Regions from separate parts of the Deinococcus psychrotolerans genome, predicted to be linked through region 2. Evidence: riboswitches for the same ligand, from Rfam matches in the RefSeq annotation. Region 2 holds a riboswitch; the other holds the start of a gene.

Region 1 (15,616 bases), on a different replicon from region 2:
GGGCACATCAGTCATGACCTCGATCCGGTTGCCCTGCAGCTGAGCGGCGCGGGCCAGCTCACCAAACGGGGCGTGAAGGCTCAGCAGCGTGCCGCCAACCGGTAAAAAAGCGCGGGCAAGGCGGTGCAGCAGATCGGACGCGCCCACCGACACCGCCACGTTTTCAGGATTGACGCCGTGCCAGTCGGCCAGCTGGCGTCTCGTCTCAAAGTAGGTGGGGTCGGGGTAATGGGTGTGGTCGGCGTCGAGGAGCGCCTTCAAGAGAACTGGATTAGGGCCATACGGGTTGGCATTGACGCTGAAATCCAGGCCCCTGAACGGCTCAGCGCCCGGGCCACCGTGTGGGACACGTGGAAGGAGCTCAGGCACGACTTTTCCCTTTGACGAGCAGCACCAACAGCGCCAGACCAAAAGTGCGCTCCGCCAGTTGCAGCGCCCTCGGCAAGTCGGCGGCACAGGGTGAGCGGCCCGCCGGGTTGAGGGTGTAGACGACGCGTTTGTCTAATCTGATGCCCAGCGCCCCCGCAAAAGCGCTCATCGGATGGCCCGCGTTGGGACTGGTGGTGGTGCAGCGATCTCGCCACCAGACTCGCCAAGCTTTCGGCTGCCCAGCCACCACCAAGGCGCACAGGGCCGTCAGGCGGCTGGGCGCGAGGTTGAGCAGGTCGTCGGTTCGGGCCGCCGATTTGCCCGCCCATTCCAGCTCGGGCGTGCGGTAGCCCCACATGGCGTCGGCGGTGTTGGCGTAGCGGTAGAAGGCGGCCAGTCGTAGCCCCCCCACCCGGTAAGCCAGCAGCGGCGCAATTAGGCTGTCAGAAAGGTTCTCTGCCAAGCTTTCAATCGCCGCGCCCGCCACTTCGCAGGCGCTCAGCTCGGCGGTGTCGCGGCTGACCAAGTGCCATGAAAGCAAGCGCCGCGCTTCAGGCAAGTCGTCATGGGCCAAAGCGCTATGGACTTCTCTGACGGCGTCAAAGAGCGCTCGGCGGGCCAGTAGGGGCTTGAGCAGTACGCCCTGCGCCCACCACGGCAACCGCCGCGCTTGCTGCCCCGCCGCCGCGCTGATGACCGCGCCCAGCGTCCAGGTCAGCGTGCCCTCCGCCAGTTGGAGGAAAGGCGTTTGACCCCGCCACTGCTGCCGCGCCCACTTGAGGTAATTTCCCATCCAGACCACCGGATGAAGGCGGGCAGGCGGCTCACCCCAGGCGTCCAGCGCGAGAGCCAGCAGCACGGCTCGCCTCAGTATTCCACCCCGATCTGCGCTCCGATTCCGGCGCTGTAGGCGTGCTTGACCGGCTGAATCTCGCTGACGGTATCGGCCAGCTCGATCAGTTCGGGCAGAGCGCCGCGCCCGGTAATCACCACGTGCATCAGCGGACTGCGGGCTTTCAGGGTGGCTTCCACCTCCGGCCAACTAACCCAGCCGTATTTGAGCGGATAGGTAAACTCGTCGAGCACGATCAAATCGTATTCGCCCGCCTCGATGGCCGCCTTGGCCAGTTCCCAGCCGTGCGCGGCCATCTCGGCGGAGTTCTCCAGGTTGCGCGAACGCCAGGTAAAACCGTCGCCCAGTCCTTCATACGGCAAGCCCAGCGCGTCGAGGGTACGGTGCTCGCCGAATTTGGCATTCTCGTGCTTGAGAAACTGAAACAGCCGTGTCTTGAGGCCGCGCCCGTGCGCCCGCATCATCAGGCCCAGCGCGGCGGTGGTTTTGCCCTTGCCGTTGCCGGTGTTGACGATGATCAGCCCCCGCCGACCCTTGCTGATGCCTTCCTGCTTGGTGTGGCTGTCGTTGGCTTCCTGCAATTCCTGCATGGCGGCCTCACGGCGCTGCCGGGTCGCTTCGTCGCCCGAAGTCATTTCAGCGCCTCCGGATGAATCAGTTGGATCAACGTTCTCAGGGCGTCGGGCAGGCGCGGCCCCGGACGCGACAGCGCGTCGTTTTGCTCCGGCGTGACCTTGAAGACGCGGCCCGCTTTCACGGCGCTCAGGGTGTTCCAGCCGGGCCGGTTCTTGGCTTCATCCAGCGTCAAGCCGACCATCACCTGCGGATTACTTTTGACGATGAGTTCGGGGGCAATTTTGGGAAAGTCGCCCAAAGTGGAAGGAATAATCGTCTGGCCGCCGGCTTTGGCGATCAGCACGCCGATAAACGAATTGGGGCCGACAGAATACGGCGCAGGATCGACCTCGTAGTAAGTGCTGACTTTGGGCAACTTGACGACGCTGGCGCTGAGGGCATTGAGTTCTGAGCGCATCTTGGTGATCAGCTTGACCGCTCCAGTTTCGTGGTCGGTCAGCTTGCCCAGCACCGCGATTTTTTCGAAAACTTCGTTGTAGGTCTGGGCTGTGCCGCCGTAGACGGTCAGACCCGCCGCCGCCAGCTTCTCGGTCAGGCGCGACCCTGCCGATTCGTCGGCCAGCACCAGATCGGGCTTGAGCGCCAAGATCGCTTCGATGTTGGGCTGGTAGCCGCTGCCGACTTTGGGAAGTTTGTTGGCGGCGTCGGGGTAGGTGCTGTACTTGTCCGCGCCGACCAGCTGATCGCCCGCTCCGATGGCAAAAAGTGTCTCGGTGTGCGAGGGCAGCATCGCCACGATTCTGAGCGGCTTACTTTTCAAGGTCACGGAGCGGCCCAGATCATCGGTGACGGTCAGCGGGTAGGTGGTGGCGGCGGCGCTGGACAGCAGGGCAAACAAAACGAAAGTGGCGGGGTGACGCATGGGTAAGCTCCGGTGTGCGTGGGCGAGAGCAGCCAGAGCGGGAGCACAGCAAAAAAAAGCCCGATCTGGCTGGGGCCAGCGCGGAGCCGTGCCGGAGGTGATCTCCAGCAGCACGCACAACTTGGCCCTCTGACGGCGAGAGGTGCCCCACACGCGGCCTTACGGCGCTTGGTGTGGGGCGTCCCTGAGAGGCATTCGGGCTTACAGAACTCCGTCTGATTACCGCTGCGCGACAGCGCCGGAATTTCACCGGACTTCCCCAACCTCAGGTGCCGGCAGCTTAGCAGAACTGGGCAGCGCGGAACTGGGAAGAGCGGTCAGCGGACGCCGCGCAAAAAGGAGGAACGCCGCCCCGAGTGCTACACTCCCGCTGGGATCAGCGCTTGACCTGACCCGCTCTGCTTGAGAGAAGTCCGGTAAATGCCTCCCAGCAAACGGGGCAAGCACAGTCCGGCACGGTTGTCGAGCACGGCCGCGCCACGGTTTCAGTCCGGTTGCTCACTGCGGGGCTTATTGATGATCTGCTGAACTTGCTTCCGCGTCAGGAGCAGGGAAACGGCTTGCGGCCTTTATCCGGCTCAGCATCCCCGACTTTCCGACTTTGACGCGCCCCCGCCGGGCGCTTTTTTGGTTCCGGTTGCCTGAGTTGAGGTTGACGCTTGGTTTTTACAGATTTGATTCGGTACGCGTGGTGAGCGGCCTCGGCCGCCTGCTGCGCCCAGCTCACCTGGCCCTGACCTTTTTGACCACCTTGCCGCTGCCGCACGTGCGCGAGGTGGGGGAAGGCGAATTTGCGCGGGCCAGCGGTTTTTACCCACTGGCGGGCTACGCGGTGGGCGGCGGGGCGGCGCTGGTGTGGGCGGCCTGTCAGTGGCTGCACCTCCCACCGGGAGTCGGCGCGGCGCTGGCGGTGGCGGCTTGGCTGGCCCTGACCGGCATGCTGCACTTTGACGGGCTGGTGGACGCCGCCGACGCCCTGTTTGTCATGAAGTCGCCCGCCGAGCGGCTCAGGATTCTGGGCGACGTGCATGTGGGGGCCTTCGGGCTGGCGACGGGGGTGATTGCCCTGCTGATCCGCTTTTCGCTGCTTCAGGCGCTGCCGAACGCTTGGCCCCTGCTGATTGCGGCGGTGTCGGCGCGGCTGGCGGTGTTGGCTCCCATGAACCTTTACCCGGCGGCAAGAACCGAGTCGCTGGGCGCTCGCTCGCGGGAAGGCTGGTGGCCGGTGGCGTGCTTGGTGGCCTTGCCCGCGCTGTTTTTTTCGCAGGCTTGGGCAGGATTTGCGGCGGCGCTGCTCTCGGCACTGGGGGTGGCCGCCTTCGCAGCGCGGCGACTGGGCGGCGGCATCAACGGCGACGTGTACGGCGCGTGTATCGAGGTGGCTGAACTCAGCGCCCTGACCGTGCTCATCACGCTGGCGGGCTGGCCGAAATGACGCTCGATTTGTACCTGATTCGCCACGCCCAGACGCCCCGCAACGCCGAGGGCCGTTATCCTGGCAGACAGGACGACGCCGCCCTGACGCCGGAGGGAGAACGGCAGGCCCGTGCTCTGCATCTGCCTGAGAGCGCACAGGTCTGGAGCAGTCCAGCGCGGCGCTGCTTGCAAACAGCAACTTTGGCAGGCCTAGATAAGCCTCAGCGCTCTCCCGCTTTGCTGGAAGCCGACTTTGGTGAGATGGCCGGACACACTTGGAGCGAATTGGAAACCCGTTACGGCACTCAACCGCGCCACTGGATCGACGCGCTGAGCGACCCCACTTCGGAAAGTGGCCCGCCCGGGGGCGAAACGGGGCGAGCCTTTCACGCACGGGTGCAGACCTGGCTCGACGCCCTACCCGGCGAAACAACCCTGGCTTTCACCCACGCCGGATTCATTTTGGCCGCCCTGCGCCTGACACTCGGCTTCAGTGCGGCCCGCATTCACCACGCCCGCGTGACCCACCTGAGGCGGGCAGGCGGCGCGTGGTGGCTGGAAGGACTCAACCTTGACAGACTCTAACTTGACCAAGGCGGGCAAGCTCATCTACATCACGGGCGGAGCCAGAAGCGGCAAGAGCAGCTTCGCCGAGCGGCAGGCCCTACGTTTGAGCGGCCACGCCGTGACCTACCTCGCCACCGCGCAGGCCTTTGATGGCGAAATGCGGGCGCGAATCGAGCGCCACCAGAGCGACCGCCCCGCCGAGTGGATCACCCTTGAGGAGCCGCTGGACGTGGTGGCAGCCCTACAAACCGCGCACACGCCCACCGTTTTGCTGGACTGCTTGAGCTTATGGGTCAGCAATCTGATGCTGGCCGAGCGGGAAGACGGTGAGGTGCTGGCGCGGGTGGACGACTTGCTCAGACACAACAGCGCCACCCTGATCGTGGTCAGCAACGAAGTGGGGCTGGGCATCGTCCCAGACAACGCACTGGCCCGCCGCTACCGCGATCTGCTGGGCTGGGCCAATCAGCACTTCGCCGCCGCCGCCGATGAAGCGCACCTGTTGGTCAGCGGCCTGCCCCTGCGCCTGAAATGAAGTGAGGAAACATCATGAACTTGTCTGATCACCTTGCCGATTTGCTCAGCAGCGTTACTCCCGCCGACCAACTGGCTATGCAGGCCGCCCGTGAGCGGCAGGCTCAGCTCACCAAGCCGCCCGGTGCACTGGGCCAGCTCGAAGAAATTTCAGTGCGGTTGGCGGGCGTTTTTAGAACCCCCAAACCGCACCCGCGCGGCGTGGCGGTGGTGGTGGCAGCGGGCGATCACGGCGTGGCCGCTGAGGGCGTCAGCGCCTTTCCGCAGACGGTGACGCCCGCCATGGTGGGCAACTTCCTGCTTTCCACCCCGGCGGGCGCGGGCGGAGCCGCCGTCAACGCCATCGCCCGCAGCCTCGGCGCACAGGTTTATGTGCTGGACGCGGGCGTGGCCGCCGAGTTGCCGGATCATCCCCAGCTCATTCGCGCCGCCGCCCGGCGCGGCACCCGCAACCTGCGGCTTGAGAGCGCCATGACGCGGGAAGAAACCCTGAGTCTGATCGCGGCGGGCGCATCAGTGGCGCGGCAGGCCATCGGCGCGGGCGCGGACGTGCTGATTCCTGGCGAAATGGGCATCGCCAACACCACCCCAGCCAGCGCCCTGAGCGCCAAGCTGCTGGGCCTCAATCCCGCCGCCGTCACTGGGCGCGGCACCGGAGTGGACGACTCGACTTTGGCCCACAAAGTTGAGGTGATTCGGGACGCGCTGGCCCGCCGAGGCAGCCAACTCAGCGACCCGCTGGGCGTGCTGGCCGACCTCGGCGGCTACGAAATCGCGGCCATGCTCGGCATGATGCTTCAGGCGGCGGCCCTAAAGCGGGCCATTATCGTAGACGGCTTCGTGGAAGGTTCAGCGGCGCTCATTGGAGTAGCGCTCGCTCCAGCCCTGCGCGATTACTTATTTGCCGCCGGACTGTGCGCCGAAATCGGCCACCGCGCTCAGCTCGACCACTTGAAGCTGACGCCGATGTTCGATTTGGGGCTGCGGCTGGGCGAGGGCACCGGGGGGGTACTGGCTGCGCCGTTCCTGCTGGCCGCCGCCGCGACGTTGCGCGAAATGCTGACGTTTGAGGAAGCCGGTGTGCCGGGCGGCTCAGAACCCGCCTTAGCGCCTGAGCACAGCCTTCAGGGCTGACGGAGCACAGCCGCTGTTGGTTGCGTGGGTATGGAAAGCGCTGGGCGTTAGGTCAGTTGCCGGGTGAAGTTGGAACAGGCGACCCGGTCATCTGGAAAGTTGAAAAACCTTAGCCGCAGACCCTATAGTCCGCCCGAGCCGGACACCAGCCTCGCGATCAAGAAGGCCGTACCCGAAGCCACCGCACCCACGAACATGGTCTGGACAGCACTCTTGAGCACCGATGACCCCGTGAAGCGGCCCTTGAGCGCCCCGAAGGCAAACAGAGCGATCAGGGTCAAGACCACCGACAGCAGCAGCGCCCGGCTGAGCGTCAAATTGAGCGCGTAAGGCGTCAGCGGAATGACGCCGCCAGCGATATACGCCAGCCCAATCGTCAGGGCTGATCTCAGCGCCCGTTTCGGATCCGGTTCCTCCAAGCCCAGCTCTTCTTTCATCATGAAATCAACCCAGGTCGTGCGGTTGCTGGTGATGGCCTGTGTGGCGGCTTCGAGTGGGTCGCCGGTCAGCCCGTATTTCTGAAAGACGGCCCGCACTTCGCCAATCTCAGCGTCGTGCTTCTCGTCAATTTCCTTTTCCTCGCGGGCACGTTCCGAGACGTAGGACTCGTGCTCGCTGCGGGCCGCCAAGTACCCGCCCAGCCCCATGGCAATGCTTCCAGCGGCCATCTCGGCGATCCCGGCGATCAGCACCACGTGTCCGCTGGCAACTGCGCCCGACAGTCCGGCGGCCAGCGCGAAGGGGACGGTCAGGCCGTCGCTCATGCCGATCACGATGTCGCGCACCATCTCCGAGCCCGTGAAATGGGTTTCTCTGTGGCTGTTGACCGCTCTGTACATGGGGCCTCCTGTGACAGGGCAGTGTACTGCTGCGAAAAGTGATTCTTTCTTTTGCGAGATGAATAGGTTTTGGGATCAGTCTAAAAAGTTATGTTGGCTTAAAGAGAGACATGGCGATATTTAAATCAGCCGGGGCGCTTAGCAAAGTGGAGAGCTTATTCGGTCGTGGCCTGCTTCTCACCGCAGCTTTACTGTTCCTTGTTTTCTGCCAGATTCATACCTCCACTTAACGCTGCCGGCCTTTACTGCTTGAGGGACAAACGCCTCTGGAACCCTTCCAGACCAGCATTCCTTTGACATTTTCTCTTCGCTGCTGAGTGGCCGCCTATTTATAAAGGAGCTTTTGATGACTCAGACCAACACGTTTCAGAAACCTTATCCCGCACCTGCTGCCCTGAAAACCCCCACCGATCTGACCCCTGATCAGGTCAGCGCCGTCGTCGGGGCCGTCAACCCCCTGATCGCCGACGCTTTCGCGGTGTACCTCAAGACCAAGAACTTCCACTGGCACCTGTCGGGCAGCCACTTCCGCGATTATCACCTGATGCTCGACGAGCAGGCCGATCAATTGCTGGGCAGCACCGATCCGCTGGCTGAGCGTGTTCGCAAGCTGGGCGGCACCACGCTGCGCTCCATCTCGCATATCTCCAGCCTTCAGACTGTGCAAGACAACAACGCCGACTTTGTGACTCCGCTGGATATGCTCCGTGAGCTGATGGCCGACAACCAGAGCATCGCCGCCAATATGCGAAAAGCGCATGAAGTGTGCGACGACGCCCGCGACTACGCCACCTCCAGCTTGCTGGAAGTGCTGATCGACGAAACCGAACGACGCACCTGGTTTTTGTTTGAGGCGGCGCAGGGCGGCGAACAGACCCGCTAGAGCCTGAGAGCGGAGACGATACTCTCCGCTGCCTCGACAAAGACCGGCCAGCTCTCCTGCACAGCAAAGAAAATTCGCTTTCCACTTAGAAGAAACTGCCGGGGCCTTAAGCTTCCCGGCAGTTTCTATTATGGAAATCGGCGGCAGATCAGCAAACCCCGCGCTTAGAGCGGTTCCTGATCTGCCGCAAATACTCGCGGACTTTCTTCCCAGACGGCTCTTACGCAGGCAAACTGAGGCACGAAAATCTAACTGGATGACCCCTCTCCCGCTTCTGCTTGCCCTTTGGCCGTCTCGGCTTCCTGCTGGTTGAGTGGGCCGCGCAGCAGATAGGTCAGCCCTGTGGCTAGCGTGCCGCCCGCAAACGGCCCCAGCAGATGCGGCCAAGATGCCAGCACCGTGCCGCTGAACAGCGCGGCGGCCAGCGTGCGCGTGGGATTAACGCCGATGGTGGAGACGCTGCCCGCTGTGAACAAGCACAACCCCAGCGTTCCGGCGATCACCAAACCCGCCTGAGAGCCGACTTCCGCCTTGCGCTTGGCGGTGGCCAAAATCACCAGCAGCAGCGTGGTGCAGACCGTCTCCAGCCCAAACGCTCCCCAAGGCCTGACCAGCTCATGCGCTTTGGGGAGCGGCACGCAGGCTGAGACCAGCCACACCCCGCCGCAGGCCCCCAGGAACTGCGCGGCCAGGTATCCCGGCACCCGCGCCCACGGAAGGCTGCCCCGCAGCGCGAAGGCCAGCGTCACGGCGGGGTTGAAGTGAGCTCCGGACAGATCGCTCAGGCCGTAGACCAGCGCCAAGATCACCAGGCCCGGCACCAGCGCGTCGGCAGCCAGTGTAGGCAGTACACCGAGCTGGGCCAGTACCGCCGCGCTTAAACTGAAAGCCACGAAGCCGGAGAGGCCCAGCGCTTCGGCCACCCAGCGCCGAGCTGTGGCCCAGTGGGTTTCTGACATGCAGGGATGCTGTCATGTTGCTGGCAATAGCACTGAACGGTAGCCGCAGATGAAAGGGGGCAGTCTAGAAGATCGGCGTGCGAATGCTCCGACGTCAACGACGTGAACCGGGCAGCTCAAAATCCGGGCCGCCTCCGAATGTCACCACTTTTTGTCCCTACCGCGCGTCAGCACACGGAGTGCCAGATCACGAACTGTGAGACCGGGGCGCGAACGCGGAACCAGCAGCGACGCCATCAAGCCAAAATTGCGCAGCTTTGGAGCCACACGGGCGCGGTGTGCAGCCTCGTAGCGCCCAAATGCTAGGCCGTGATCGTGTGGGCTGGCGCTCAGGGCCTGTGCCAGCTCGTAAGCGCCGGCCACCGCCAAGCTCGATCCTTCGCCAAAGAGGGACAGGCAGGACGCGGCGTCTCCGAGCAGCGCCACGCGCCCCTGAGACCAGCGGGGAATCTCAACCCTGCTGACCGCGTCGAAGTACAGATCCGGCGCGGCGCACAACTACGCCAGCAACTCCGGCACGCGCCAGCCTACACCCGCATACGCCGCTGCCACGAACCGCTTGACCGCCTCTGGATTCCGGCAATCAGGGGCGGCGGCGGGATGCCAGAAAAAAAAGCCGACCATCGCGCAGTCTCGGCCCGGATGAACCGCCACCAGCCGTCCGGGAGTGTTGTACATCAGCACGTCCTGCGGCGATTTAACCGGCTCTGGCAGCGCTGTGGTGGCGACGTACGTACCCATGTGCCGCACGAATTGCTCGTCTGGGCCAAACGCCAGCTGACGCACGGCGGAGTGTAGACCGTCCGCGCCGATCACCAAGTCAAATCGGCGGGGAGCGTGGCGCTCGAAGGTGACATCAACACCGCCCGCATCCTGATGGAGGGCGGTGATGGTGTCGTCAAAAAGGAATTCGGTGACGTCACTCGCGGCTTGAAACAGGACGCGGGCCAAATCACTGCGGGGAATCTCCATTTCAGGCGTTCCAGCGGCGCTGCGCCCAGCGGAAGTGGGCACGCGGGCGAAGCGGTGGCCCGCACGGTCATAGAAGCTGATGGCCCGAACGGATGTGGAAGCGCTTCGGAGGGCCGCAACGATGCCCATCTTCTCGGCGACGCTCAGCGCTGCGCCGCGCACGTCCACCGGATTGCCGCTGGAGCGCAGGCGGCCCGCGCGTTCGACCACCGTAGGTTGCCAGCCGCTGCGGGCCAGCCAGTACGCCAGCGTGGGGCCAGCGATGCCAGCGCCGGAAATCAGAACGCAAGGTAGGGCCATGTATCTTTATACTTCACCAAGTGCATTTTTGCAACAAGTGAAGAAATGCCCTCCGTGATTAGAATGAGCCGCATGACTCTGCGCGAACGCAAACGCCTGCGCACCCGGCAGGCCATCCTCGCCGCCGCAACACGACTCTTTGAGCGTGACGGCTACACTACAACCACCCTGGACGACATCGCCGCCGCTGCCGAGATGAGCAAACGGGCCATTTTCAGTTACTTTGCTAGCAAGGAAGATCTGCTGTTTCCCGAAAGCGACGCGCGAATCGGCTCAGCCATCGACGCGATTGCGGCCCGGCAGCCCAGCGACGGCCCGGTACAGGTCTTGATGCGGGCCATGACCACCACAGCCCAAGAATCCGATGATCTGACGGGCCGCCGGGCGGCGCTGCGGCTGCGGCTGATGCGGACGGTTCCTGCCCTGCGTGGCCGGGCGCTGCAACATCAGCTTGACGCGCAGCGCGAGATTGCCCGTCACCTCGTTGCCGCCTTCCCGACCGACCTCGACCCCATCTCGGCGGCGGCTCTGACTGGAGCGTTCATCGGAGCGGTGACGGCTGTGCTGGATCTGCTGTTCGAGGGGGAAGACCCTGTACAAGACCCGGCCGAGGTGCAGGCGACCATCTTAGAAGCCGTCCAAGTGGCCCTCGCCCCTTGGTTGAGAGCGTCCCCAGAGAACGCTTGAGGTGTTGGACAACACGCTGCACCGATGTGACCCTCAAGAGGAGCGGACTAATGTTCGTGTCTGTTGGTGTGATTCAGCGGCGTCCAGCAGATGTCTTCAGGCGGCCCAGGTTGGCCCAGCAAAAAGCCCTGAATGTTGTCACAACCGAGTTCGTCAAGCAGGGCTTGCTGCTCAGGGGTCTCAACTCCCTCACCTGTGACGAGCATGTTCAACCCGTGGGCCAGGGTGATCATCACATTGAGCAGCATCCGGGCTGAGCTGCCCTCGGCGATGTTCTCATCCTGCACGAACGAACGGTCAATCTTGAGCACGTCGATGGGCAGGGTACGCAGCAGACTCAGGCTGCTTTGTCCTGTGCCGAAATCGTCCAACGCCACCCGGATGCCCAGATCTTTGAGCCGGGTCAGCTGTAAAGCGGCCACCTCAGGGTTGCGTAGGACGACACTCTCGGTGAGTTCGAGCACCAAGCGCTGTGGATCAAGTCCTGAAGATGCTAAGGCCTGCTGCACAGCGTTCAGCAAGCCAGAGTGCTCGAACTGCAGGGCACTGACGTTGACACTCATGGTAAAGTCCCGGCTGTTGGCCTCCCAGAGCGCCGCTTGGCGGCAGGCTTCGCGCAGCACCCACTCTCCGAGCGGCACGATCAGCTCGTTTTCTTCAGCCACCTGAATGAATTTCCCCGGAGAGAGCAGCCCCTGAGTGGGGTGTTGCCAGCGAACCAGCGCCTCGAAGCCCACCAGCATTTGGCTGCGTGCATCGAACTGGCCCTGATAATGCAAAACCAGCTCGTCTTGGGCCAGGGCCAGACGCAGATCACGCTCCAGACCGACCCGCTGGGTGGTTTCTTCACCCATGGTGGGCCGAAAGATCCGCACGCCATTCTTGCCCTCGTTTTTGGCCCGGTACATGGCGATATCGGCGTGCCGCTGCAATGTCGTCACGTCCTGCCCGTCGTGTGGCGCGACAGCCACGCCAATAGAGCCGGTCACGTGCAGGGTGTGTCCGCGCACATGAATGGGCTGGGCCAGCTGATTGAGAACCTTATTTGCCACGCGTTCGGCGTCTTGTGCACTCCGCAGGCGGCGCAAAATGATGGTGAATTCGTCGCCGCCCATGCGGGCGACCAGATCGCCTGAGCGCACCACTTGGGTGAGCTGGCGGGCGACTTGCTTGAGCAGTTCGTCACCAACGTCGTGGCCGAGGGTGTCGTTGACCAGCTTGAAGCGGTCTAGGTCGATGAACAGAATCCCGAACAGCGATCCCTCACTCAGGGCCCGCTCCACTTCACTCTGAAAATATGCCCGGTTGGCCAGTCCGGTCAGGGCGTCATGGGTGGCTCGGTGGGCCAAATCCGCTTTGGCAGTTTGAAGGGCGGTGTTGGCCTGCGACAGTTCGGCGTTGCGCAGGCGCTCGACTTCGGCTTCCTGTTGCAGTCGCTCAAGCTGCATCTGTGCGCCAAGCATCCTGGCCTTGCGGTCCACTTCTTCGGCGTGAAGCGTCTGCTCGAGCACTTGGTAAGCACGTGATGACTCGTATGCTTGTTGCCACTCGTGGCGCTCGGCGTGCAGCTCGCTCAGATGGTTCAAGATCGTTCGTTCGTCCGGTTTGATTCCGTACTGGCGGGCCTTATACAACGCCATCTGGAGGACGTATTGGGCTTCCTCTGAGCGGCCGAGCCTTTGGAAGGCCAGGCCCTGGGCGAGCCGCAAGTTCACGATCACCTCCTGGTTGCCCACCTCTTCAGCCAGAGACATGACGTCTTGTACCCGTTCCAAGGTCTCTTGCAACTGGCCCAGCTTCACCAGAGAGCGTGCGACCGTTCCCTGCAAGACGACCTCTAGTTGACGCAGTCCCAGTCTGCGGACGGTGGGGAGGTGGGTGTGGGCCAGTTCTATAGCCCGAGCATCCTGTTTCATCTGCTGATAGGCGAATGCCAGGTTGACGACGCTGGTCAGGTGCAGCAACACATTTCCAGTGGCCTCGCCAAATGACGAGACTTCCAAGAAAGCTTCGACGGCCAAGTCATATTCGCCGAGTTCTGTACGGATGATCCCGACGTTGCAAAGCGTTCGTGCGCTCCCCAAGTCGTCTCCACTCGCCGCAGCCAACTGCTGACTCTCCCAAAAGTGTTCCATAGCTGTGCCGTAGTTGCCCAGAGACTGTGCACAGATTCCTAGACCGTTCAGGATGCGTGCCAGAATGCCCGCATCCGGCATGGAAGTCGCGAGAGTCCGTGCCCGCTCAAGGACATCAATCGCTGTCTGAAATTGCGAACGGTAGAAGTATGTGAGCCCCAGAAGAGTCAGGACACGGGCTTCATTCTGTCCATCCCCAAGGCTGAGGGACAGCGTGTGGGCTTCCCGAAGAAGAAGTTCAGCGCGTTCTGCATCTGAACCCAACAGCGGTTCTGCTGCCGTCATCAGTTCCTGTAGCCGCTCGGTGTCCGAGACGGCTGCGGAGGCCCCCAAAGCAGAAACAGAATTGACCATACAAAGACTCTAAGGAAGGAGGTCTCACGGGCTTCTTTATGGCACGTTTACTTTCTCTCATGAATTCCACTTCTTGGTTCGTCCTCATCAAGGCATTTTCCTAGAGGCTGCCAAGGACCGGTTTGAAATTCTGGGAGCAGACTCGGTGCACAGCAGAATGATTAGATGACCCAGCGTGACTACCCGAGCAATGTCAACGACGACATGTATCTCTTCTTGCTTCCCTACCTCTTACTCAGTCCAAAAGACGCCAGACAGCGCAAATATGCCATCAGAGACGTCCTCAATCCCCTGCTCTGGGTCGCCCGAACAGGGGCGCAGTGCTTATCTCCCCCACGACCTTCCTCCAGCTGAGACGGTGCGCCAACAGGTGCACCGATGGTTCCAAGCGGGCTGCTTCGAGAATGCCGCACACGACTTGCGCTTGCTCTGTCGTGTAGAACAGACCAGGAATGGCGAGCCGACAGCGATCATTATCGACAGCCGCACCCTCCAGAGAGCGGACACCGTGCCGGATTCGACGGCGCAAAGAAGCGCAAAGGCACCAAGATTCATTTGGCGGTGGATACGCTGGGGCATCTCCTCGCTGTGCTGACCACACCCGCCAATGAGCAGGATCGGGCACAGGTCAAAGACCTGTGCTTGGAGGTATAGGAAGCCACGGGTGTGAAGGTCGAAGTGGCGTACGCGGATCAGGGTTATACCGGAGAGCGGACGGCTCTGGACGCTGATCGGGTTCTACTTCTTGGCCGCTTGCATTCTGTTCTCCAACAAGCTCCGTCCGTTTTTTGTATAGTGATCTTGGCAGCTTCTAGGTACGCCAATAGTTATCTTTAAGGAAACCAAGCGGAGTAGGCAAGCCGAAGAGGTGCCGTTCTACCCAAGACGCGGAATTCCGAAACGGCAATCTTGCTGTACTTAGAGTCTGTTCGGAAAGTATATTCAGGTGATGAGCGGGACCAGTTTTCGCCAGATGATGAGGCAGGCGGCCAATTCGACGAATCCCAGATACAGCGTTTGATGCTTTTCCCAGCGCGTCTGAAGCCGTCTGAACTGAGCATGCCCAACTTCCACGACCTAATGTCTAGGCGGATGGCGGTCTGGGTCTGTTGGCACAGGAAGCGGTGTTTCCTTTGACGCTTTTTTCTGAATATGCAATATGAAGCCAGCATCGCAGCACGTTGGCGTGTCATATCCACGACCAATAAGCAGACGACGCTGTTCCTCAGCCAAAAGCTGAGGAACAGCGATGATAACGGACTCCAGCACGTCCTTGAGCTTCTAACTGTCATGGCGATTGGCCCTACACAGCATGACCGCTAACGGAATACCTTTGGCATCCATCAAGAGGGTAGGTTTACAACCAGCTTTGCCATAGTCAATTGGATTGCTCCCCGTGGCTCCCTCGGCACCGGAGGCCCCTTTTCCCAACGGCGCTATTAACAATCCTCCCGTGTGCGGCTTGCCATCCCAATCGATCCCGAGTTCCTCGCCATATTCCTCGAGGATCACCGCCCACACCCGTCTGAGACAGCCACCTTCCACCCAAGCGCTAAAGCGCTCGTGAGCCGTAGAGACTGGAGAGTAGCGCCGTGGGAGTTGACTCCATTGACTGCCGGTGCGGGCCAACCAGATTAAACTGTTGAAAATAGAACGAGCGTCCCGTGAGGGACGCCCAGACTTCTTGCGCGGTTTATCGATGATCAGGAGCGGCTCAAGGCGTGTCTAGAGGGCATCTGACACTTCCCAGATGGTTTCTTGCTCATCAATCTGCGCTTGGTGAGGCTGTGTCTTCGTTATCTCCTTAGTCCACATATTTTCCGAATAGATTCTTATTTGCCCGAATGTCAAAAAGCTGATATGTCGGTGACGACTTGGATCAGGTGACCTTGGGCCGACAGACAACTATTGGCGAACCGCTCCGCTAGGCCCTCGTAATGGCCTGAGACACACCTATGGCGTTTGACCTATTTCACTGAGACACACTCGTGGGATAACGCGGATTTGCCTGAGACACACTCGTGGCGTTTAGCCCCCCCTCCCTGAGACATACCTGTAGCGTTTTGAGCAAATTCCACCAGTATGTCTCACCTCTCCCTGAGACATACTGGTGGAA
Region 2 (15,616 bases):
TTTCTTGGATGCCGACGACTTCCATACTCCTGAAGCCAAAGCCAAGATGGCAAGCGGTGAAGGGCTGACCGACGCCGACCGCGCTCCCTGGCTGGCCCGCCTCAAAGCGGCGCTGGACGAGTCGGCGGCCAAAAGCGGAGGTGTGGTGCTGGCTTGCTCGGCGCTCAAGGCCAGTTACCGGACAACACTCGGCGGCCCGCAAACGGGTTTTGTTTTTCTGGATGTGCCGCCCGAGGTGCTGCGCTCAAGGTTGGAGGAGCGCCAGGGCAGTTACGCCAAAGTCTCACTGCTGCCCAGCCAACTCGCCGCGCTGGAGGAGCCGGACGCCGGAGACGCGCTCACTGTCCACGTCAAAGCGGACGAGGACGCTGATCTGGTCTTGGCAGACGCCCTAAGGCAGTTGGACGCGGTCAGTGGCGAATAACACGGCGATGGGCGGCGGCAAAAAGCCCTCCGAGCGGCCCCACAAAGTCTGTCCGGTGTGTGGTCGCCCGTTTGCCTGGCGCAAGAAGTGGGAGCGCGACTGGGACAAAGTGATCTACTGCTCTGACAAGTGCCGCATGAAGGGTGTGACCAAATGACCGCTCCCGTGCGCCCCGCTTACGGCCTGGTGTGCATGACGCAGGGGCCAGAGTTGCGCTTCCGCACCATCACCCTCAAGCGTTACCGGATGTTGGACGTGGCGGAGCGCTACGCCGCCCTGCGTGACCTCTACGCGTCCAACACCGCCAAGTTGAGAAGCGCGGCGGGCTACTGCGCGGCGCGTGGCATCCGTTTGTTCAGGATGTCGGCGGCCCTTTATCCGATGCTCGATTTGCTTGACGATCCCACCGGAAAAGCCGTGCTGGACGAACTGGCCGCTGAATTGTCGGCGGTGGGGCAAGCCTTCGCGGAGGCGGGCGTTCGGGTGCTGATTCATCCCGATCAGTACATCGTCCTCAACTCGGAGCGGCCTGAAGTGCGCCAGAGTAGCTTGCACCAATTTTTGACCCACGCCGACGTGCTCGACCGGCTCGGCTTCGAGCGCAGTCCTTACCACTGCATGATCCTCCACGGCGGCAAAGGGGGGCGTGGCGAGGTGCTGGCCGAGGTGATCCGCGATCTACCTGATGCGGCCCGTTTGCGGCTGGTGCTGGAAAACGATGAACGCGCTTACAGCCCCGCCGAGCTGCTGCCAGTGTGTCAGGCGACGGGCATACCGCTGGTGTTCGACGCGCACCACCACGTCGTCCACGACAAGCTGGACAATCAGGAAGACCCCAGCGTGCGGGAGTGGGTGCTGCTGGCCCGCTCCACCTGGACGCCGCCAGCGTGGCAGGTCGTTCACCTCAGCAACGGTATCGAGGGGCCGCAAGATCGCCGCCACAGCCACCTGATTGCCGATCTGCCCAGCGCTTACTTTGACGTGCCGTGGATTGAGGTGGAGGCCAAAGGCAAGGAAGAAGCGGTGTTGGGCCTGATGCAGCGGGCGGCGGAGGGGAGCTAGATGCCCGCCAGTTCGCTCAATTTCAGCACTGTGCGCCAGTTGCGCGTTGTTGCACCGACTTTGAGTTTATCGGGGTTGAGTTTGCTGTGACCCAGGCCGCCGGGCGTGTGAAGATAAAGGTGCAGCCCGTCATGCGTCCACTCGTCTGCGCCGCTGTTGACGGCTCGCAGCGCGGCTAGGCCCGCTTCACTAGGTTCAGCGTCCAGAAACGTGACGTGCACCTTGCTGCCGTCAGCTTCGGCCTGTTGGAGGTAGGGATTGTGAAGGGTAACGGCCTGCCAATCTTCGGCACTTCGCAAGGTGACGGGCACGGCAAAACCAAATTCGCGCTCGATGGCGGCTTCCAACTCGCTGCGGCTGACCTGTCCCTCAAACACCAGATTCCCACTTTGGATGTAGGTTTGCACTTTGGTAAGGCCCAAGCTTTGCGCTACCGCCTTGAGTCGGATCATCGGCACTTTGCGGTTGCCGCCCACGTTGATGCCGCGCAGCAGGGCAACCGTCGGCATCACTCAGTGCCCCGCCGTGATGGGCGCTTCACCTTCGCCCGTGTAGATGTGCTGCTCCCATTTAATTTTCCTGGCTCGCCAGATGAAGATGAGCATTTTGGCGGTTTCTTCCAGCCCACGGGCGATCAGCAGGCCCCAGAAGCCCAGTCCCAGTGGAAAGGCCAGCAGGTACGCCAGTGGCAGGCCCACCACGAAGGCGGCCACCGCGTCACCGATCAACACGCCACGGGGGTCGTTTGCGCCGGGCAATATTCCGATGCCCAGCAAGATGTTTTGCACTTTGATGATTTGAAAAGCGGCGTTGACCAGAATAGAAATGAGGGCGATATGCCGCACGTCTGCGTCCACTTGCGGAAATAAGACGCCCAAAAGCGTCGCGGTGAGGGCAAACAGTGCCCCCGCTCCCAGCGCCACCACCAGACCCGAGCGCCGGATTTTGTGTGCCCAGGCCTGAGCGCCCGCTGCGCTGCCGCGTCCGAGTGACTGGCCAATCAGTACGGTGGCTGCCGAGCCGAGACCCAGCGAGGCCACGATAAAGACGCCCTCCAGGGTGTTGCTGATCTGCATGGCGGCCAGCGTGTTGGTGCTGATTCGCCCGGCCAGGAGCGCGTAAAGGAACGTGCCGCCGCTCCAGGCCAGCTCGGTGGCGGCCATGGGCAAGCTCAGCGGAATCAGTGGAGCGAGAACGCTCTTCCAGTTGGCCAGCGTGCGCGGCAAGGTGGCGTCCAAGATGCCGCGCCCGTAGGTCTGCCAGGCCAGCAAGCCTGCCCGCAGAGCATACGACGCGGTGGTGGCAATGCCGACGCCCACCACGCCCAGCTTTGGAAAGGGGCCGAAACCGGTGACCAGCGCGTAGCCCAGCACGGTATTGAGAATGACCGCCACGATGGTAATGGTCATGGGCGTGCGGGCGTGGCCGGTGGAACGCAGCGCCCCGCTAAAAATGGCTGCTGCCGTGACCAGTGGCAACGAGATGGCGACCACACTCAGGAAGGGGCCGCCTGCTCCGGCGACTTCCGGCGTGGCTCCGATGGAACGCAAAAAGCCTGCGCCGCCCAAGATCAGCGGCACGGCCAGCACACCCGACACCACCACGCCCAGCACCAGCGCCGCACCGAACAGCCGCGAAGCTCCGGATTTGTCGCCTGCCCCGTGCGCCCGCGCCACCAGAATGCTGGTGCCTGCGCCGATGGCATTGAGCGTGAAAAACAAGATCAGGGTGACGCTGTTGGCAAAGCCCACGCCCGCCACCGCCAGTGTGCCGAGCAGCGCCACGATAATCTGGTCAACGAGGCCCAGCGCCAACTGCGCCACAAATTCTAAGCTGACGGGCAGGGCAATCTTGACGAGTTCGCGTGTGGGAGTGGGGGGCGCGTGTTCGGCGGTCTGGGCAGCGGACAGGGAAGGGGAAAGCAAACTCACCCGCACAGTCTAGGCGGGTGAGGTGGGCAGCATGTCAGAGTGGGAAGTAAGGCAAATGGCTTAGTGGAGGGGGTGATTGAGCAAAGCGGTCGCCCTCACTTTTCCCGAATGGCCCAGCCTGCCGCCCGCACCGCGCCGATCAGCCGCTCCATAATCGGGTCGACTTCGCTGTCGCTGAGGGTCTTCTCGCCCCTGAAGGTGAGGCGCACGGCGACGCTACGCTGCCCGGTCGGAATCTGCTCGCCCACGTACACGTCAAACGGTTCCAGGCTTTCCAGCAGTGGCCCGGCTTCTTGCCTCAGCAGCGCGGCCACCTCGCCGTAACTGACCGATTGCGGCGCGATGACGGCCAAATCACGCCAGGCAGCCGGAGCGCGGCTGGGGTCGCTGAAGGCCCACTCGGCGGCGGGCAGCGGCAAACTGACTTCCAGCAGGTAGGTGTCGCCCTTCAGGCCGTAGCTCTGGGCAATCTCGGGGTGGAGTGCGCCCAGCCAGCCGACTTGTTGCCCGTTCCAGACGACCGCGCCCGCGATGCCGGGGTGCAGCGTGGCAGGTACGTCCGCGCCGCGCAGCTGGCGAATCTCCAGGCCCGCGCCCTGCCCCGCCGCCAGCGTTTCCAGCAGGCCCTTGAAGGCGGCGAAACTTCCAGCCACCCCCGCTTGATGGGTGTTGGGAGCCAGCGGCCCGCGCAGCAGCAATCCCAGTTTCTCGATTTCGCCCGAGGCGGGGAAGATGCGCCCAATCTCGAACAGCAGCGCCCGCTCACCTTTGGGGCGGTTCTGGGCAGCCTTCAGCAAACTGGGATAAAGGGCAGTTCGCAGGCCGGTGCGCTCCGCCGTCAGCGGATTTTGCAGCTTGACGCTTGGCGTTTCGCTGCGGGCCTGCTCGGCCTCGGGATCGCTGGTGAAGGTGTAGGTCACCACTTCCTGAGCGCCGAGTCCGGCCAGTGCGCCTTTGAGGCTGCGCCGCGCCGCGCTGACGGCTCCCGCGCCGTGGTTGTCGGGGTGGGGGCTGAAAGTGGGCAGGGTTTCGGGCAGCTCGGCGTATCCGTGCAGGCGGGCAACCTCCTCGGCCAGATCCTGCCAGACCACCATATCGACCCGCCAGCTCGGGGGCGTGACGGTCAGGGTGTCGCTGTCCTGTTTTACCTTCGCGCCCAGACGCATCAGGATGTCCACCATTTCGTCGGTGTCAACGTGCATCCCCAGCAGGCCGCGTACCTGTTCGCCGGTCACCTGAATGTCGGCAGGGAGGTCGGGCGTGCCCACCGTGGTCAGGCCCGTTTCCGCTATGCCGCCGCCGTACTGGGTGAGCAGCTCAGCCACCCGGTTGGCTCCGCGAGGCGAGAGCACCGGGTCAACGCCGCGCTCGTAGCGGTACACCGCGTCGGTCTTGAGGCCCAGCCGGGTGGCGGTGCGCCGCAGCAGCACCGGGTCGAAGTGCGCCGACTCGATCACGACTTCCGAGGTATCGGCCCGCACGTGCCCGTGGTCGCCGCCCATGATGCCCGCGATGCCCAGCACGCCGCCGTCCGTCTGCGGAGTCTGGGCAGTCTGGAAGGCGTCGGCCACGCTCATCACGCCGCGCTCGCGTCCGTCCAGAATCAGCAAATCTTCCGGCCCGACCTGATGCTCGCCGCCCATCAAATCCTTGACATTCTCCCCCTGCCGCAGACCGAACGACACCAGAATCTTGTCATTCGTCACGTCGCGGCGGTCGTAGAGTGCCGTTGGCTGGCCGAGCTCCAACATCACGTAGTTGCTGCTGTCCACGATCAGGTCAATCGAGCGCATGCCGGCCAGGGTCAGGCGGCGCTGCATCTCCACCGGCGCGGGGCCGTTGTGCACGCCGCTGACGGTGCGGGCCGAGAAATGATCGGAGCCGAAGCGCAGCTTCTTGCTGGGGTCGCGCTCCAGGGTGACGGCGCGGGGCGGCAGGGTGACTTCAATCTGGCCTTTGCCATTGGCGGCCAAGCCCATTGACGGCTCTTTCAGCTCCAGCTTGAGGAAGGCCGCCAGATCGCGGGCCACGCCCAGCACGCTCAGGGCGTCGGCGCGGTTGGGGGTGATCTCGATGTCGAGCACGCTGTCGGCGGCCCACACATCGGCCAGGGGCGTGCCGACCGGGGCTGTTCCCGCCGGAAACAGCAGCAGTCCGGCGCTGCTCTCGCCGATGCCGAGTTCCTTGGCGCTGGCGGCCATGCCCCACGACTCCACGCCCTGCAAACTGCGGACGCCGTACTCCATGTCGCCCAGTTTGGTGCCGGGCACCACCAGCGCCAGCATCGTTCCGGCAGGCAGGCCGACCGCGTTGGGTGCGCCGCTGGCGATCGTGCGCGGGCCGTGTGGGCCGGTATCGAGCGTGAGCTTGGTCAGTTGCGTGCCGGGCATAGCGGCGGCCTCGGTGACGGCCACCAGCAGCACCCCGGCGGGTGGGGCGGGGGCGTCGTCTATGCCTTCCAGCGGCAGGCCGAGTTGAGCGAAGACGGGTTCAAGGGTATTGACGGGCGGGAGGTGGGGGATCAGTTCTTGGAGCCAGGAATAGGGAAGTTTCATGGGTTGTCCTCAGGTTTGAATGTCAGCGCTGAAAAATGTTGTCTCGGTGGAAAGTCAGAAACTCTTGATTGGGAATGAATCTCTTGGGCAGCGTGATTCGTATGCCTTCAAATTCAAGAAAAGTAGATCGGAAAAAGCCTTGTTTGACATCCTTGTATAATGGCGAAACTCTCAGTCTCCAATCTTCCGATATGGTGATAATGCCTTTATCGAAGGCTTGATCGTGGATACTCGACAAACATAATCTATTCATTGGATTAAGCCGATTGGCCTTATCTTTTGCCCAAGGTAAAATATGGCTTGCTCTGAGTAAGAGTGGAATATCAAGTCCAGATATACAGCATTTTTGATCATACGCCGTGAGTACGGCTCTTCTAAAGACCATCTGTCCTACACGAGCTTGGCTCATTACTGCTCTCTCCAGACCCTCACAACTCATATTGGAGTCAGCAGATTCAAGCGGCAAGGAGTCAGGGAGTAAGCTCATGCTGGCTGATTTTATTTCCTCAAAGAAGCTTTCCCAGTCACTTTCCATTTCCTGCCACAGTGATTTATCTAACTGAGATACATTGACGAGGCCAGTGGCAGCTAGAGATGTATCCAAGCTGGCTAAATTGCAAAGTTTCATAGCCAAAGCTGATGGGGTTCTCTCCAATTTCTCGGCAAGTTTGATCACTTCTGGATTGCTTCTATGAAATTTCCCAAATGGTGTTACGAGATAAAACTCAAAAGCTACAAGTGTTTCTAAGCGTGTCCACGGTCTTCTTGTGCTAGTTTTTTCCTCTCCATTCACCCCAGCGTTCCCCTGAACTGCCCGATCACCTTCGGGTCGTTGGCGTAGAAGTAGCGGATATCGGGGATGCCGTACTTGAGCATGGCGATGCGCTCCGGCCCCAGCCCGAAAGCGAAGCCTGTCTTGCCCTCGTAGATGCGCTCCTTGCCCGCTGCCTCGCGCAAATCGTCCACGGCCTTAAACACATTCGGATGCACCATGCCGCAGCCGCCCAGCTCCAGCCATTTGCTCTCGCCACGTGGGTTTTCCCACCACACCGCGAAGTCGGCTCCCGGCTCGGTGAACGGGTAGTAGCTCGGTTGAAACCGGACTTTAGCGTTCGCCCCAAACAGTCCCCGCGCCATCTCGGCCACCGTGCCCTTGAGGTCGCTCATCTTGATGCCGTCGCCTACCACCAGGCCTTCGAGCTGGTGAAACATGGCCTCGTGGGTAGCGTCGGTGGCCTCGTAGCGGTAGACCTTACCGCGTGCCACGATCTTGAGCGGCGGCGTGTGATCCACCATGTAGCGAATCTGCATCGGTGAAGTGTGCGTCCTGAGCAAGCGTCCGTCCTCCAGCCAGAAGGTGTCCTGAAGGTCGCGGGCGGGGTGATACCAAGGCACGTTCAGCGCCTCGAAGTTGTGGTGCTCGTCTTCGACTTCCGGCCCTTCCACGGTATCGTAGCCCAGCCGGGTGAAAATCTCAATGAGGTCGTCGTACACGCGGGTAATCGGGTGCAGGCCGCCGGCAGGCAGGCTCAACCCCGGCAAGGTCACGTCAATCGCTTCCGAGGCCAAGCGGGCGTCCAGCGCGGCGCGTTTCAGCACCGTCTCGCGCTCGGTCAGGGCGCTGTCTAAGGCGGCCCGCACGGCGTTGATCTCGGCCCCGCGTGCTTTGCGCTCGTCGGGCGGCAGCTTGCCGAGGCTGCCGAGTTCCTTGGTGACCAGGCCGGACTTGCCGACATATTTGGTCTTGACTTGTTGCAGCGCCTCGACGTCAGTGGCGGTGGCAATTTCTTGCAGTGCTTGTTCTTGCATACTTCTCCTCGTTCGGTCTGGGTGCGGCACAAAAAAAGCCCCGCCTGCAATGACATACAAGCGGGGCAGCGGGCGCTGGACTTTAAGCAGTCAGCGCGGCCCCGCGTTGCATAAACGGCGAAAGTGTACCGGAGCGGGGCGACATCTGCTTAGCCTAGCCGCTGAGTTGGTACGGGTCAAGGTGTAGGGCGAGCGGCGGTGTAGACTGAGGGCAGTGAGCGCAGGGGAAGCCCGGTGACGGCCTATTTGGCCCATTCCGGCACTGTCGCGCAGCGGTAAGGAAGCCGAACACGCACGAGCACGGCCTTCCGAGTCCGAATGCCTGCCTCGCCGCAGCGGCCCGCGCAGGGCTGACTGATGCAGCTTACCCCTCGCGGAAAGGGAAACGCTCGGCCTGTAATCAACAGACGGCTGGACGCTTATTTCCGCCCCCGATGCCAGTTCGGTGGGGCGGCTTTTCGGTTGGGGAGGAGGACTCCTCATGAATAAAGTGATTTTTCTCAGTGCCGCGCTGCTTGGCGCTGCCCACGCCACTTCTTACCCGCTGACCCTCACCGACGATCTGGGCCGCAAAGTCACGCTGAAGGCCGAGCCGATGCGGATCGTCAGCTTTTTGCCCAGCGACTCTGAGACGCTGTGTGCCATCGGCGGCTGCGGCAAATTGGTGGGCGTCGACGAATACAGCGACTTTCCCGCCCAAGTCACCAAGTTGCCCAAAGTCGGCAATCTGTACCAGCCCAACATCGAAGCGGTGGTGGCCCTCCGGCCCGACATCGTGATCGTCAGCAAATACGGCGACCTGATTCAGCCGCTGACCAATGCCGGAATCACTGTAGTGGCGGTCAATCCTGAAACCTATGAAGAAGTGTTTTCCAAAACAATAATCCTAGGCAAAATAATCAACCGGGAAGCGCAGGCCAAAGCGCTGATCATTCAGATGCGTCGCGACATCGCCAAAGTTGAAATCTTGACCAAGAACGCCGCCAAAAAGCCGACCGCTTATTACGAAATTGACCCCACGCCCTACACGGTTGGCCCCAACTCCTTTATCGGCGTGCTGCTGACCAAAGCGGGGGCCATCAATATCATTCCGGCCAGTTTGGGCGACTTTCCCAAGATCAGCCCTGAATTGGTGGTCAAATCGGCTCCGCAGTTTATTTTTGGAATGAACCTCGCCGCCGCTAAAGCCCGCCCCGGCTGGAACACCATCCCCGCTGTCAAGTTGGGCCGCGTGGTGGAAGACAAAGCGCTCGATCAGCTCCTTTCCCGTCCGGGGCCGCGTTTGCCGCAGGCGCTGGCAGGGCTGGCCAAAGTGGTGCATCCTGAACTGTTCAAGTAAGGTCGGGACGGGTGCAGCGCCGCAGGAGAGGGGGTGAAGTGAGCGCAGCGATTGCAGTTTCTCGCCGTCTGGCGCTTGTCTCTCTCCCCACCCTGCTGCTGCTCGCCGCCGCCCTCGTGACTGCCCTGCTGGCCATCGGCCTCGGCAGCGTCCCCATCTCGCCCGCCGAAACCCTGCAGGCCATCGGGCATGGGCTGAACGGAGCCGAACTGAGTGGCAACGACGTGATCGTTTGGCAACTGAGATTGCCGCGTGTGGCGCTGGGCTTTTTGGTGGGCGCGGCATTGGCTGTGAGCGGCGGGGCCTTTCAAGCCGTTTTTCGCAACCCGTTGGCCGACCCGTACCTGATGGGCGTGGCAAGCGGCGCGGGGCTGGGCGCAACGCTGGTGATCGCGCTGGGGCTGACGACCTTGTGGCTGCCGCTGTTTGCTCTCTCGGGGGCGCTGCTGAGTGTCTTTATCGCGCTGGCGATTGCCCGCGAAGGCGGCCGCTTGCCGCCCGCCCGCTTAATTTTGGCTGGCGTGGTGGTGGGCAGCATCCTCACGGCCTTCACCACTTACTTGCTGCTGCAAAGCGAAGACCGCATCCGTCAGGTCTTTGCCTTCACGCTGGGCAATCTGGCCTTCGCGGGCTGGCCGCAGGTGGGCCGCCTGCTGCCCTACGTGCTGATCGGCGGCGGGGTGCTGCTGCTGCTGTCCAAAGCGCTCAACACCTTGCAACTCGGAGACCTGACGGCCCGCAGTTTGGGCTTGCCGGTCGAGCGCCTGCGCCTGCTGGTCATCATCGCCGCGAGCCTCTGCACGGCGGGGGCAGTCAGTTACGCGGGCATCATCGGTTTCGTGGGGTTGGTTACGCCTCATCTGGTGCGGCGGCTGTGGGGCGCGGACTACCGGGTGCTGCTGCCTGTTTCGGCAGTGGCGGGCGGCACCCTGCTGGTCTTGTCGGACTTGCTGGCCCGCACCCTGACCCGCCCCGCCGAGTTGCCGGTGGGTGTGGTCACGACTTTGCTGGGCGGCCCGTTTTTCCTTTATCTGCTCCGGCGGCAAAAAACATAATGCTGGAGGCGCTCAACCTCTCGGTCAAGGCGGGCGACCTGCTGGCGGTGCAGCAGGTCAGCGCCGCCTTTGAACGCGGGCGCTTCTCGGCCATCATCGGGCCAAACGGAGCCGGCAAGTCCACGCTGATGCGGGCGCTGGCTGGCCTGACGCCGGTGCAGAGCGGCGAAGTCCAGTATCAGGGCCGCGCTTTGCCGGACTACTCGCGCCGTGAACGTGCCCGCTCGCTGGCGTATTTGGCCCAAACGGAAGCGCTGCCCACCGAAACCAAAGTGCGCGACGTGGTGGCGCTGGGGCGCGGAGCGGGTGAGTGGTTGTGGGGACTGTTTCCGCACCATCCGCTGTCTTTGGGCAGTCTCAGCTTGGATGATGAACAGGCCATCGACCGCGCCATGCAGCGCACCGACACCGCCCACTTTGCCGATCGAGCGGTGGCCGAGTTGTCGGGCGGCGAGCAGCAGCGCGTGTCATTGGCCCGCGCTCTGGCCGCCAATCCACAGTTCTTGCTGCTGGACGAACCGACCAATCACCTCGATCTGGCCTACGCGCTGAACTTGATCGAAACGCTGCGGCAAGAAGCGGGGAGCGGCCTGGGCGTGGTGGCGGTGCTGCACGACCTCAACTTGGCCGCCCGCGCCGATCACCTGCTGCTGCTGCATCAGGGGCGGGTGGTGGCGCAGGGGAGCGCCGAAAGTGTGCTGACGCCCCAGCATTTGGCAGCGGTCTATGGCGTGCAGGTAGACGTGATTCGGCACGGAGGGCGCTTGGTGGTGGTGCCGGAGGGCTAAGCTGGAGGGATGCGTTTTCTGTGTGTTTCGGGTTGGAACTGGATGGCGATAGTCAGCACAGCGGTGGTGGTGTCGCTGAGTTCGGGGACGGCGGACTTTTTGAGGAAGTTGCCGATTGCTCTGGTCAGTGTGGCGGCGACGTTCGTGTTGCTCACGGCGCTGGGCCGGTGGTTGCTGCGTTTCGTCCCGGAAGGCCGGTTCAAGCGCTTCTTTGTGGCTTGGTTCTGAATTGACCGTTCACACAGGCCAGTGAATGTGATCCGGCACAGGGAAGCGGTAGTTTGAGTGATACCAGTTTGATAAACTCATGTATGCGTGTTTTGGGTCTGTCGGGTTCAAGCTGGGTAGCAGTGGTTATCGCGGCGCTGATCCTTTCGCTGATGTCTGAGGCGGCGTTCGTTCAGGTCTTGCCAGAGAAGCTGATCATCACGGCGGTAACCGTCGTCTTGTCCACGGCACTATTCCGGCTCTTGTTACGCCAACTTCCGAATAGTCAGTTCAGCCCTGTTCTGCGGCGGTGGCTCGGCTGACTCTTCCCGCTTTGTGTGTTTGAATTGCGGCATAGGAACCGGAAATTCACCGGCCTCTCTCTCAATTCCGCCTACCGAATCGGACGGGGGGCGGGGACGGCTCTACGCAAAGGCAATGAATGCCCTGCGGCTCAGGCCTCTACGCCCTGCACCTTCCAGCGCTCCACGATCCGGCCCCCAAAGACATGCACCAGCAAGCCCACGAAAACCAACACGGCCCCCAGCACCTTGAGCGGCGGAAAGGTTTCTTGAAAATACAGAGCGCTGCTGACCATTCCGAACACAGGCACCAAGAGTGACAGCGGCGCGACGCGACTGGCTCCGTGCTGCTGAATGAGCCAATTCCAAACCCCGAAGCCCAGCACCGTGTTGAAATACCCCATAAACGCCACCGCCGCCCAAAAGCCGAGGCTGCTGTGCGTCAGTGTGTGGCCGATGCTGGCCCAGCCGCTGGTCAGGCCGGTCATCAGGGTCAGGGGAACCGGCGGAATCAGCGCCGACCACACCACCAAGCTGAGCATATTGGCTTTGCCCGCCGACTTGACCAGCACGTTGCTGATGGCCCAGCCGAGAGCGGCGACCAAGACCAGAACCAAGCCAACGATGCTGGTGTGGTGGTCGGCCAGCAAACCGATGACCGCCATGCCCGCAAAGGCCAGCGCTATCCCCACGATTTGGTTGGCGGGCAGCCGCTCGCGCCACAAGAAAGCCGCCAGCATCGCCGTAAAAAAGGCCTGCATCTGCATCAATAGACTCGCCAGTCCAGCGCTGAGGCCGAGCTGAATAGCCAAATACAGCAGACCGAACTGCATCACGCCCACCGCGAGGCCGTAGCCCAAAAAAGTTTGCCAACGCATCTGGGGACGCGGAATAAAAAAGATGGCGGGCAGCGCGGCGAGGGCAAACCGCAAGGCGGCCACCAGCAGCGGCGGCGCTTCACTGACGCTGAGCTTAATGACGACGAAATTGACACCCCAGATAAAAGTGATCATCAGGGCGAGCATGAGGCTACGGAGCGGCATGGACTTACTCTAGCGCCGTCACTTTGTCACAAGTCAGGGCAACGGGGAGGGCGCGAACCTGTAAGCTCAGGAGCCTATGTCTGCCCCACGCTATTTTCCCACCACCGGCCACCTGCTGATCTGTCAGAACAGCAACTGCAAAGCTCGCGGCTCCGATCTCCTTTACCGCGCCGTCTGGAACGCGCTTGAGCAAGACAAGCTGGCCTACTACAAGGCGGGCGGCAGTCTTCGCCTGACTGAATCCGGCTGCCTGGGCGGCTGCAAATCCGGGCCGGTAATGACGTGTTACCGGACAAGAGACGGGCAAATGGAAGAAGCCTGGTACGCGGCGGTGGATTTCCCGCTGGCCAGGCAGGTGGCGCAGGCCATTCACGACGAGGCCGAGTTGCCGGGTGAGCGGCGTTACGGGCCTTGAGTGCGGCGCTGACGCCATGACTGAATCAGCCAGATTAAGCTGCCGAGCAGCAGTGACGCTAGTACTAGGTGCAAGGCTGACCATTGCCTATTGGGAGAAAAACTATTCCAGCAACAGCTCAGTCCAAACCAAAATAAAATAAAGCAGAAATACTTCCATTGAAACTGAAAGTCCAACCAAGAGCGCTGCTCAGTATCTTCAATGTGATGCTGACGTTGCCAAAACCAAAGTGCCAACACAATACAACTAGAAATCAGCCAAAGGCTTACAAAGCTCCATTTCAGCGTGGGTGTATCCGCTTTGAGCGTCAGTGGCAGATACAGCCAATTCATCACAAACACCGCACTGAGGACGGGACGTCCGTACCGCCCACCGGGAAGCTGCCGCTCTGAGCTTTTGAGTGTTTCGGCGGCCACGCTGGGCATCCAAGCGGCTTTGGGTGAGGGTTGTTTGGAATCGGGATCCATGTCACCTCCGAGTATGCACCGGGCGCTCAAAAGCTGCATATTCGGTAGCTTTGCCCGCCGATTTCACTTCACTGTGATAACTGCGCTTGAGCTTAGAGGTCTACATTGGAGGAACCATGTCTCACCTCAGCGCCCAACCTCAGCCGCACGCCGCCGAAGCCCCCGGACGGCCCGGCCTCAAGCCCACTTGGACGAGCAGCAACAAAGACGCCGTGACCGGCGCACTCGGCGGCGGGCGGGTGCGGGCCGCTGTCGGCTACGGCGTGGTCAATGAAGTCTATTGGCCGTCAAGCGGCGAGCCGCAGGTGCGCGACTTAACCTTTATCGTCAAGACCGCTGACGGCTGGGTGGACATTAAGCGCGACTGCATCTACAGCCTGACGCCCCACGAAGACGGCCCGCTGATCAGCATCGAACACCGTCTGGCACGTGACCCCGCCTTCAGCCTCAAGCTGGAAATCATGCCGTCGGTGGAAAACGACTCGCTGCTGATTCGCTATGAGTTGAGCGGCGGCACGCTCTACGCGCTGCTGGCTCCGCACTTGGCCGACTCCGGCGAAGACAACACCGCTTGGATAGAAGGCGGCGTACTGTACGCCCAGCAAGGTGACGCTTCTCTGGCTTTTTTGGCCGATGGTGATTTCGGCAAAACCAGCGCCGGATTTGTGGGCGTTAGCGACGGCTGGCAGGACTTTAATCAAAACGGCGAAATGACTTGGCAACACGGCAAAGCCGAACACGGCAACGTGGCGCTGATGGCCGAACTGACTCAGCCGCGCGGCACGCTGGCGCTGGCCTTCGCCCACCACGCGGCGGGCGCGGCCATTCACGCCCGCAGCAGCCTCCAGCGCCCCTACGCCTTGCAGCGGGAAGAATTTTTGGCGACTTGGCAAACCTGGACTTCGCGCCTGAGGCTGCCGAGCGCCGGAGACGCCGAAACAGCCCGCGCCCGCCTGAGCGCCCAAGTCATTCGGGTGCACGAAGGCAGCGATTTTTCCGGCGCGATTGTGGCCAGCCTCAGCGTGCCGTTTGGGCAGGCCCACAGCAGTTTGGGCGGCTACCATCTGGTGTGGCCCCGCGACATGGTCGAGGCCGCCACCGCCCTGTTGGCCGTTGGGCAGGTCAACGACGCGGTTCGCAGCCTCAATTATCTGCTGGCCGCGCAGTCGCCGGATGGGCACTGGCCGCAAAATCTGTATCCCAACGGTGAGCCGTACTGGTCGGGCGATCAGCTCGACGAAACCGCCTTCGTGCTGATCTTGATGGCCAAGCTGCGCGACCTCGAACAAGACGACAACTTCACCCGCAGCGCTTTGGAGTGGGCGGCGCAAAGGGCAGCCGGGTATCTGGCGCGGCACGGCCCGGTCAGTCAGGAAGACCGCTGGGAAGAAAACAGCGGCGTCAGTGCCTACACCCTGGCCATCATGATCGCCGGATTGGTGGCGGCGGTGCCTTGGCTGAGCGCCGAGGAGGCCCAAACCGCTCTGGCCATCGCCGACGACTGGAACGCCCGCTTGGAAGGCTGGTGTTATGTGAGCGGAGACGACGCCCCCCTGGCCGCCAAGTACGGCGTGGACGGCTACTACATCCGCATCGCGCCGCAGGCCGCCGAGCACCCCGGCCAGCAAGACGTGAGTATTGCCAACACCGCCGACATCAAAGTCAAAGCGGGCGAGTTGGTCAGCTTGGATTTCGGGTATCTGGTCAGGATGGGCCTGAGAAACGCCGCCGACCCGCGCATTCAAAACAGCCTCAAAGTGGTGGACGGCGAACTGCGCTGTGAGACACCCAGCGGCCCGCTGTATTACCGCTATCAGCATGACGGCTACGGCAACACCGCTGACGGCGGCCCCTTTTTGGGCCAGAACGACGGCATTGGGCGGCCCTGGCCCTTACTCACCGGTGAGCGCGGGCATCTGGCGGTGTTGTCCGGCGGATCGGCGGACGAGTATTTGGCGGCCATGATGAAGTCCAGCGGCGACGGCGGCCTTTTTCCTGAGCAAGTCTGGGACACCGCCCCCGTCAAGCTGTTTGAGCCCGGCAAACCGGCGGGCAGCGCCATGCCGCTGGTGTGGGCGCACGCCGAGTTCATCAAGCTCTTGTGGACGCGGCAACACCAGCAGCCTTACGAAGCGCTGGACACCGTGCGAGACCGCTACCTGGTCGCCACCCCCGCGCCCAAAGTCACGTTTTGGACGACCAACGCGCCGGTCTTTGAG

Evidence for each region. Region 2 has a riboswitch for cobalamin ahead of EHF33_RS01950 (ABC transporter substrate-binding protein). Riboswitches for the same ligand answer to the same signal wherever they lie in the genome.
Region 1: linked by a shared signal. The riboswitch ahead of EHF33_RS19210 (ABC transporter substrate-binding protein) and the one ahead of EHF33_RS01950 (ABC transporter substrate-binding protein) in region 2 are both predicted to bind cobalamin.

Annotation. Positions count from the first base shown of each region.
Region 1 is NZ_CP034186.1:262,561-278,176, reverse strand. It holds gene EHF33_RS19225 (pyridoxal phosphate-dependent aminotransferase) at 1-369, opposite strand, end outside; gene cbiB (adenosylcobinamide-phosphate synthase CbiB) at 362-1,222, opposite strand; gene cobO (cob(I)yrinic acid a,c-diamide adenosyltransferase) at 1,237-1,857, opposite strand; gene EHF33_RS19210 (ABC transporter substrate-binding protein) at 1,854-2,720, opposite strand; cobalamin riboswitch at 2,890-3,028, opposite strand; gene EHF33_RS19205 (adenosylcobinamide-GDP ribazoletransferase) at 3,412-4,155, shown strand; gene EHF33_RS19200 (histidine phosphatase family protein) at 4,152-4,721, shown strand; gene cobU (bifunctional adenosylcobinamide kinase/adenosylcobinamide-phosphate guanylyltransferase) at 4,708-5,238, shown strand; gene cobT (nicotinate-nucleotide--dimethylbenzimidazole phosphoribosyltransferase) at 5,253-6,371, shown strand; gene EHF33_RS19185 (VIT1/CCC1 transporter family protein) at 6,494-7,210, opposite strand; gene EHF33_RS19180 (Dps family protein) at 7,557-8,093, shown strand; gene EHF33_RS19175 (MIP/aquaporin family protein) at 8,342-9,052, opposite strand; gene EHF33_RS21830 (Rossmann-fold NAD(P)-binding domain-containing protein) at 9,194-9,550, opposite strand; gene EHF33_RS19170 (FAD-dependent monooxygenase) at 9,551-10,324, opposite strand; gene EHF33_RS19165 (TetR/AcrR family transcriptional regulator) at 10,397-11,011, shown strand; gene EHF33_RS19160 (EAL domain-containing protein) at 11,059-13,500, opposite strand; partial or broken gene EHF33_RS19155 (transposase) at 13,666-14,224, shown strand; partial or broken gene EHF33_RS22065 (transposase) at 14,782-15,210, opposite strand.
Region 2 is NZ_CP034183.1:388,555-404,170, forward strand. It holds gene EHF33_RS01910 (gluconokinase) at 1-424, shown strand, start outside; gene EHF33_RS01915 (DUF2256 domain-containing protein) at 414-581, shown strand; gene uvsE (UV DNA damage repair endonuclease UvsE) at 578-1,486, shown strand; gene EHF33_RS01925 (DUF1697 domain-containing protein) at 1,483-1,995, opposite strand; gene EHF33_RS01930 (MATE family efflux transporter) at 1,999-3,417, opposite strand; gene EHF33_RS01935 (phenylalanine--tRNA ligase subunit beta) at 3,513-5,972, opposite strand; gene EHF33_RS01940 (HNH endonuclease) at 5,995-6,765, opposite strand; gene pheS (phenylalanine--tRNA ligase subunit alpha) at 6,762-7,781, opposite strand; cobalamin riboswitch at 7,944-8,125, shown strand; gene EHF33_RS01950 (ABC transporter substrate-binding protein) at 8,263-9,120, shown strand; gene EHF33_RS01955 (FecCD family ABC transporter permease) at 9,159-10,175, shown strand; gene EHF33_RS01960 (ABC transporter ATP-binding protein) at 10,175-10,963, shown strand; gene EHF33_RS01965 (hypothetical protein) at 10,973-11,191, shown strand; gene EHF33_RS01970 (hypothetical protein) at 11,275-11,493, shown strand; gene EHF33_RS01975 (EamA family transporter) at 11,625-12,515, opposite strand; gene EHF33_RS01980 ((2Fe-2S) ferredoxin domain-containing protein) at 12,592-12,930, shown strand; gene EHF33_RS01985 (hypothetical protein) at 12,918-13,397, opposite strand; gene EHF33_RS01990 (glycoside hydrolase family 15 protein) at 13,514-15,616, shown strand, end outside.